Regions from separate parts of the Leucobacter exalbidus genome, predicted to be linked through region 1. Evidence: predicted binding sites of a transcription regulator. Region 1 holds the regulator's gene; the other holds the start of a gene.
What was found. Region 1 encodes HspR, which represses chaperone genes until heat shock. Its sites were predicted from a motif close to AAGTTGAGTCNNNNNGACTCAACTT; they were not measured.
Positions count from the first base shown of each region.

Region 2: JOF28_RS07650 (ATP-dependent Clp protease ATP-binding subunit) is a predicted target of HspR. The motif match lies at 1,713-1,737, and genes of this name have one in related genera.

Region 1 is NZ_JAFIDA010000001.1:2,351,993-2,355,397, forward strand. It holds gene JOF28_RS10720 (nucleotide exchange factor GrpE) at 1-455, shown strand, start outside; gene JOF28_RS10725 (DnaJ C-terminal domain-containing protein) at 448-1,404, shown strand; gene JOF28_RS10730 (heat shock protein transcriptional repressor HspR) at 1,515-1,937, shown strand; gene JOF28_RS10735 (class I SAM-dependent methyltransferase) at 1,934-3,127, shown strand; gene JOF28_RS10740 (helix-turn-helix domain-containing protein) at 3,145-3,405, opposite strand, start outside.
Region 2 is NZ_JAFIDA010000001.1:1,692,533-1,695,937, forward strand. It holds gene JOF28_RS07650 (ATP-dependent Clp protease ATP-binding subunit) at 1-1,638, opposite strand, end outside; gene JOF28_RS07655 (IclR family transcriptional regulator) at 2,095-2,937, opposite strand; gene JOF28_RS14685 (helix-turn-helix domain-containing protein) at 3,054-3,405, opposite strand, start outside.

The DNA.
Region 1 (3,405 bases):
CTGATGCAACCGAGGCCGTGGATCCCGCGAACGACGAGGCGAACCCCTACCTCGAAGATCTGCGTCGCCTGAGCGCCGAATACGCGAACTACCGTAAGCGCACCGAGGCCAATGTGGGAGTTGAAAAGCAGCGTGCACTCGCTGCGGCAGTGTCACCCCTGCTGCCCATTCTCGATGACCTCGACCGCGCTGAGCAGCACGGCGACCTCGTTGAAGGCTCAGCTTTCAATGCGATCGCGCAGAAGCTGCGCGGCACACTCGAGAAGTTTGGCGTCGTCAGCTACGGCGAAAAGGGCGACCTGTTCGACCCGCAGCTGCACGAAGCCATCGCCCAGGTGCCGGTTCCCGGCACCGAGCAAGACACCGTGCTTGATGTCATCGAGCGCGGCTACCGCCTCGGTGACCTCGAGCTGCGTCCCGCCAAGGTGGCGGTGGCGGTGGGTGCTGATGGCTAGTCAAGATTGGCTTGAGAAGGACTTCTATCAGATCCTCGGCGTCTCGAAGAGCGTCAATGATGCTGACCTGAAAAAGACCTATCGCAAGCTGGCCCGCAAGTATCACCCGGATTCAAACCCGGGTGATGCGGCGGCCGAGGCGAAGTTCAAGGAGATCAGCGAGGCATACTCGGTGCTCTCTGATACTGAGCAGCGTGCCGAATACGACCAGATCCGCGCGATGGGCGCAGGCGGTGCGAGGTTTACCTCGGGCGGCGGCGGAGGTCAGGGCTTTGACGATGTCTTCGGTGGCATGTTTGGCGGCGGTGGCGGTGCCCGGGGTGGCCAGTACGGCGCCCAGGGCGGCGGCCAAAACTTTGAAGACATCTTCAACATGTTTGGTGGCGGCGCACGCGGCCCCCAGCCCGGTCGCGATGTGCAGGCGTCAACGACGCTCGACTTCGAAACCGCGGTCACGGGTCACACCATCAGCCTTCAGGGGCCTGCTGGCACCGTGAAGGTCAAGATCCCTGCCGGGGTCGCTGATGGCCAGAAAATCAAGGTGCGCGGCAAGGGCGAAGCCAGCCCCAACGGCGGGCCCGCGGGCGACATCATTCTCACGATCGCGGTGCGCAAGCACCCCGTGTTTGAACGCGATGGCCAGAACCTGCGGCTGAAACTGCCCGTCACGTTCTCAGAGGCGGCGCTTGGCGCAACGGTCGAGGTGCCCACGCTGGGCGGCTCAACTGTGAAGCTGAAGATTCAGCCCGGCACCCCGAGCGGCCGCATGCTGCGCGTCAAGGGCCGCGGTGTGACGAGCTCGAAGGGCGTCGGTGACTTGCTCGCCGAGGTTCAGGTGGTTGTTCCCAGCCACCTCTCCGACGAAGCCCGTGAAGCGCTCGAAGCGTTCCACGCGGTCGAATCACGGGAGAATCCCCGAGAGGATCTGCTGGCCCGCTCACGCGGCTAAGCAGCTCCCTCACTGTGCGGGCGGCCCCGGCCGCCCGCACTCTCAACTTTCCGATGATCCGGATCCTGCGGGGTGCGGCATCATCCAGCATCTTGGCCGAGGAAGGCAATATGGCGAATGAGCAATTGGATCGGTACACCCCGGTGTTTGCGATCGCCGCTGCCGCCGAGCTGGCCGAGATGCACCCGCAGACCCTGCGGCAGTACGACCGCATCGGGCTCGTGTCACCGCGCCGCACGCGCGGCAACACGCGCCGTTATTCACTGCACGATGTTGCTCAGCTGCGCGAGGTTGCCCGGCTGTCGATCGAGGGGCTCAGCCTCGAGGGCATCAGGCGGGTGTTTCAGCTCGAAGCCAAGGTGCGCGATCTCGAGACGCGCGTGCGCGATCTCGAACGCACGCTCACCGAGGAGCAGCTGCGGCGCCCCGATCGGCGCGTATTTGCTGCCGGATCTGCCGGCGGCGAGGTCATTACCCTGCACCGCGGCACTCGTGTACGCCGTGCCGCCGAGGTTGTGGTGTGGAAGCCATGACCGACGCACACAACGCCGACGAACTGCCCACGAAAGACGCCATTGAAGCGTTTTGTGAGCGGCTCTCGCGCGACCCCGATTTCGATGCCGAAGAACTGCGCGCGTTCGACGCCGCAGACGTGCTGCTGCTCGACCAAGCTGGGGAAGCCATTCAGGCGGCGAGCCCCGGCGAGCTCGCCATTATTGGCGACCGACACGGTGCTCTCACCCTGGGGGCGGCGCAGTTGTACGGGGCGAGCCAGATTCGCACGCATCAAGACCCGGTGCTGGGGGAGCGCGCGCTCGCCGAGAACGCGCAGCGTGCAGGGCTTACCGAGCACTACAGCTCGCAGCCGTTGAACAGCGAGCTGCTCTCGGGTGCCCGGGTGGTGCTGATTCAGCTGCCGCGCGGTCTCGAAGCCCTCACCGAAATCGTGTGGGCCATCGCCGCGTTTGCGCACCCCGAGGTGCGGGTGTTCGCGGGCGGCCGCGAAAAACACATGAGCCGTCGCATGAACGAAGTGTTGGCCGAGCGCCTCGACAACGTTACGGCTGGGCTGGGCTGGCGCAAATCACGGGTGCTGTCGGCCGTGGGCGTGCGCGAGCTGGGCACAGACGCGGCGGGGCTCGCGGCGGCGCCGTTTCCCAAGTGGGGCAGCGACCCCGCCCTCGAATTTCAGGTGGCTGCGTTCGGGCAGACCTTTGGCGGCCCAACCCTCGATCACGGCAGCCGACTGCTGCTCGAAACGTTGCGTGCCCACCCGCCGCACCGCACCCAGCACGTCGTCGATCTCGGCTGCGGCAACGGCGTGCTCGCCGTGTCTGCCGTGCGCAGCTGGCCGCACGCGAGTGTGATCGCCACCGATCAGTCGGCCGCCGCCGTGGCCGCGACTGAGCTCACCGCCGCCGCTGCTGGGGTCGCAGACCGGGTGAATCCGCACCGCGGCGACGCCCTTGAAGCGGTCGCCGATGGCTGGGCTAATCTCATCTTGCTGAACCCGCCGTTCCACACGGGTGCCACCGTGCACGCCGGGGTGGCGCATCGCCTCATTCGCCAGTGCACGCGTGCGCTGGCTGCCGGGGGAGAGCTGCGGGTCGTGTTCAACTCACACCTGCGCTACCGCCCGCTGATTGAGCGCGCGGTGGGCCCCACGCGTGAGCTCGCCCGAGACCGCACATTTACCGTGCTGTCGGCGCGCGCCCGCGACTAGCCGAGCCAGCTGCGTCATTATCCGGCGGCGTTGGCGCCAGGTGCCTCGGGCGCATCCCCGTCGTCACCGCTGTCGTGCGTCTCAGGTGATGCCTCAGCTGACCCCTCGGGCGCCGCGGTGGGTTCAACAGCCTCATCGCGCTGTTCAGCGCGGCCGCGAATGAGGTCGCGCACCGTGAACCGGTGCGCGCGCACGCCGTAGTCATCGGCGACGATTCCTGAAAGGAAGATCCCCGGATCCACCTCGAGGGCCGTCGCCAGTCGCACGAGGGACTCGGC
Region 2 (3,405 bases), 660 kb from region 1:
CTTCTCGACCTCGTCGAGCAGCACGACCGAGTACGGCCTGCGCCGCACAGCCTCGGTGAGCTGGCCGCCCTGCTCGTACCCGACGTACCCGGGAGGGGCGCCGACGAGCCTGGCGACCGAGTGCTTTTCGCCGTACTCCGACATGTCGATGCGCACCATGGCGTGCTCGTCGTCGAAGAGAAACTCGGCGAGCGCTTTGGCGAGCTCGGTTTTGCCGACGCCCGTGGGCCCCAAGAACAGGAAGGAACCCGTGGGCCTATTGGGATCGGCGATGCCGGCCCGCGTGCGCCGCACCGCATCGGCGACCGCGCCCACCGCGTCGGTCTGCCCGATGAGCCGCTTGCCCAGCTCGCGCTCGAGCGACAGCAGCTTCTCGGTTTCGCCCTGCATCAGGCGGCCGACCGGAATGCCCGTCCATGCCGCCACGACGCCCGCGATTTCTTCGTCGGTCACCTGGTCGCTGACCATGCGCGCCTCGGGCGCTTGGCCGTCTGCCCCGGATCCCGCGGCCTCTTCACTCTCGGCGTCAGCGAGCTGCTTCTGAATGACAGGGATCTCGCCGTACAGCAGCTTGGACGCCTTTTCGAGCTTGCCCTCGCGCTGTGCCATGTCGGCTTCCATGCGCAGCTGGTCAAGTTTTTCGCGCAGCTCGCCCACCCGGTTGAGGGAGGCACGCTCGCGCTCCCAGCGCACCTCGAGCCCGCTGAGAACGTCGAGCTTCGCCGCGAGGTCTTCGCGCAACTTGGCGAGACGCTCCTTCGATGCGTCGTCCTTCTCCTTCTTCAGCGCGAGTTCTTCGAGCTTCAGCCGGTCGACGGCGCGACGCAGCTCATCGATCTCGACGGGTGCCGAGTCGATCTCCATGCGCAGCCGGCTTGCGGCCTCGTCAATCAGGTCGATGGCCTTATCGGGCAGCTGGCGTGCCTGAATGTAGCGGTCTGACAGCGCGGCGGCCGCGACGAGGGCCGAGTCGGCGATCGTCACCTTGTGGTGGGCCTCGTAGCGCTCCTTCAACCCACGCAAGATCGCGATCGTGTCTTCGACCGACGGTTCGCCCACGTATACCTGCTGGAAGCGGCGCTCGAGCGCGGCATCCTTTTCGATGTATTCGCGGTATTCGTCGAGCGTGGTCGCACCGATGAGGCGCAGCTCACCGCGGGCCAGCATCGGCTTGAGCATTTGGGATGCCGCCACCGAGCTTTCGCCGCCACCCGCGCCCATAAGCGTGTGCAGCTCATCGATGAAGGTGATGTATTTGCCGTCGGAGTCTTTGATCTCTTGCAGCACGGCCTTCATGCGCTCTTCGAACTCGCCGCGGTACTTTGCGCCCGCGATCAGCGCCGAAATATCGAGCGAGATGAGCTCTTTGTCCTTGAGTGACTCGGCGACGTCGCCCGCGACGATGCGCTGGGCGAGGCCCTCGACCACCGCGGTCTTGCCGACGCCGGGTTCGCCGATGAGCACGGGGTTGTTCTTCGTGCGGCGCGTGAGCACCTGGCTGACGCGCCGAATCTCGGCGTCGCGCCCGATCACCGGATCGAGTTTGCCCGAGCGGGCCACCTCGGTGAGGTTGATACCAAACTGCTCGAGTGCGCTTTCGCCGCCTTCGCCCTGGGCGGGCTGCCAATTTGCTTGCATGTTGTGGGTTCCCCTCTCGTGGAGATCTTGCCGGGCCGCGGTGCTTCGTAATGAGCCATCGCGCGGTCTCGGTAAACTTGAGTGTTAGTGACTCAAGTCTAACTGAATCCCCCGGTCTGCGCTATCGTTTCTGCTGATCGGCCCGTGAAAATCTCAGCAATCTTCAAGTTCGCCATCACACTTCGTCACGCGGCTACCGCTCGCCGCCCGCGAAGCACCGACGCTTGCGCCCCCGGCAAGTCCAGCAACATCAAGCACCTTGCTTTCTGCGGGCTTGATTGCGTCACAGGCGATAGCCGGGATGAGTGCCTTTCATCTGTGGAGCAAAGATCTGGCCGGAGAAGCTTGAAGGGCTCAGGGGCTGCTGTTGCGTGTCATCGATGACTCCGCCTCAGGCCTTCATCGCCTTTAGTGACGGAGTTAGATGCCGCGCCGAAGAGCACTCAGTCATTAAGGTTAATCGCCGCTACGGAGCTCACGCGCGATGGCCTGCGCCGCAGCACGGATGTTGCGGGCGAAGAACGCTTCGTCCCATCTCTCTGGCGACATGACAATCTCCACTGCGGCATTCGGATACCCGTCACCTCCCGGAATAGGGGCCGCGATAGCAACGCTGCCTGTTCTATGTTGAACGTAGTAACCCTTCTGTTTCCCCGCAGCCAATGCCCGCCGAATCTCGTTGGCGCTTCCGGAAGCAAGGGCCGACTGTCGAGGCGATATATGCCGCACAAGTTCGTCCCGCCATTCGTGGCTTTGCGTGAAAGTAAGTGCCGCCCCCATAGCAGTAGCGAGAATTGGGAAGACTTTCCCCTCTTGAGCGCGCGTTGGAGCCGACCTCGTTCCCCTGACATGTCCCACATACATCGCTTCCGCGGTATCCGGCGCATTGGTCGTGAGTACCCCTAAAAACACGTTCTCGCCACTGGCGTCATACAGCCGGGTGAGATGCACCTGCGCCGCCTGGCGAAGCTTGAATTGCAGCTCTGAGTACTGTGCGAGTTCCCACACCAGGGATCCCACGCAGAATCTACCGCTCGAGGTTTTACTCAGCATTCCTAGCTGCACCAGATCATTTATAAGTCGGTGCGTTGACGACCGCGGAATTCCCGAACGCTGTCCCAGCTCTTTCGCTGACATCGTATTTTGTTCTTGAGTAAAGCAGCGCAAAATACTGACTGCACGAGATAGCAAGGGGGCCACCCCTTGGCTCGAGTGATCGTCATTCCCATGAATTGAATGTTCAGGTGCAGCGAAGGCTGGCATAGACAGTTCAGGCTCACCCAACACGCTGCTATGCACGTCATTCCTCCTCGAACACCGCGTGCATATTTATTGCACGGACACAGTTGCTTCTAACCTTGACCTTATGCTGGGCTTGCACTCAGAGCACTGCTTATTTCACTCGATCTGTTGACTCAACGCGTAGTCATCGCGGCAGGGTCCAGACTCCGAACAGCTCTCGGACTCAAACCGAACTGCCGCTTGAATGCACGGCTAAAATTGGTTGCTTCAAAGAAACCCCATTTCGCAGCGAGCGTCGCTACAGTCTCTCCTGCCAACGCAGGATCTTCGAGATCTCGCCGGCAACGCTCTAACCGGCGTTCCCTCACCCATGAGGTCACGGTAAGCCCATTCCGCTGAAACAGCATCTGCAGATACCGAGGAGAAATAAAGTGCTGTGCCGCAATCTTGCCCGGCCCCAGATCTGGGTCGCCCAAGTGCTGTTCGGCATAGTTCATTATGGATCGCATGAGCACGCTCGAAGAG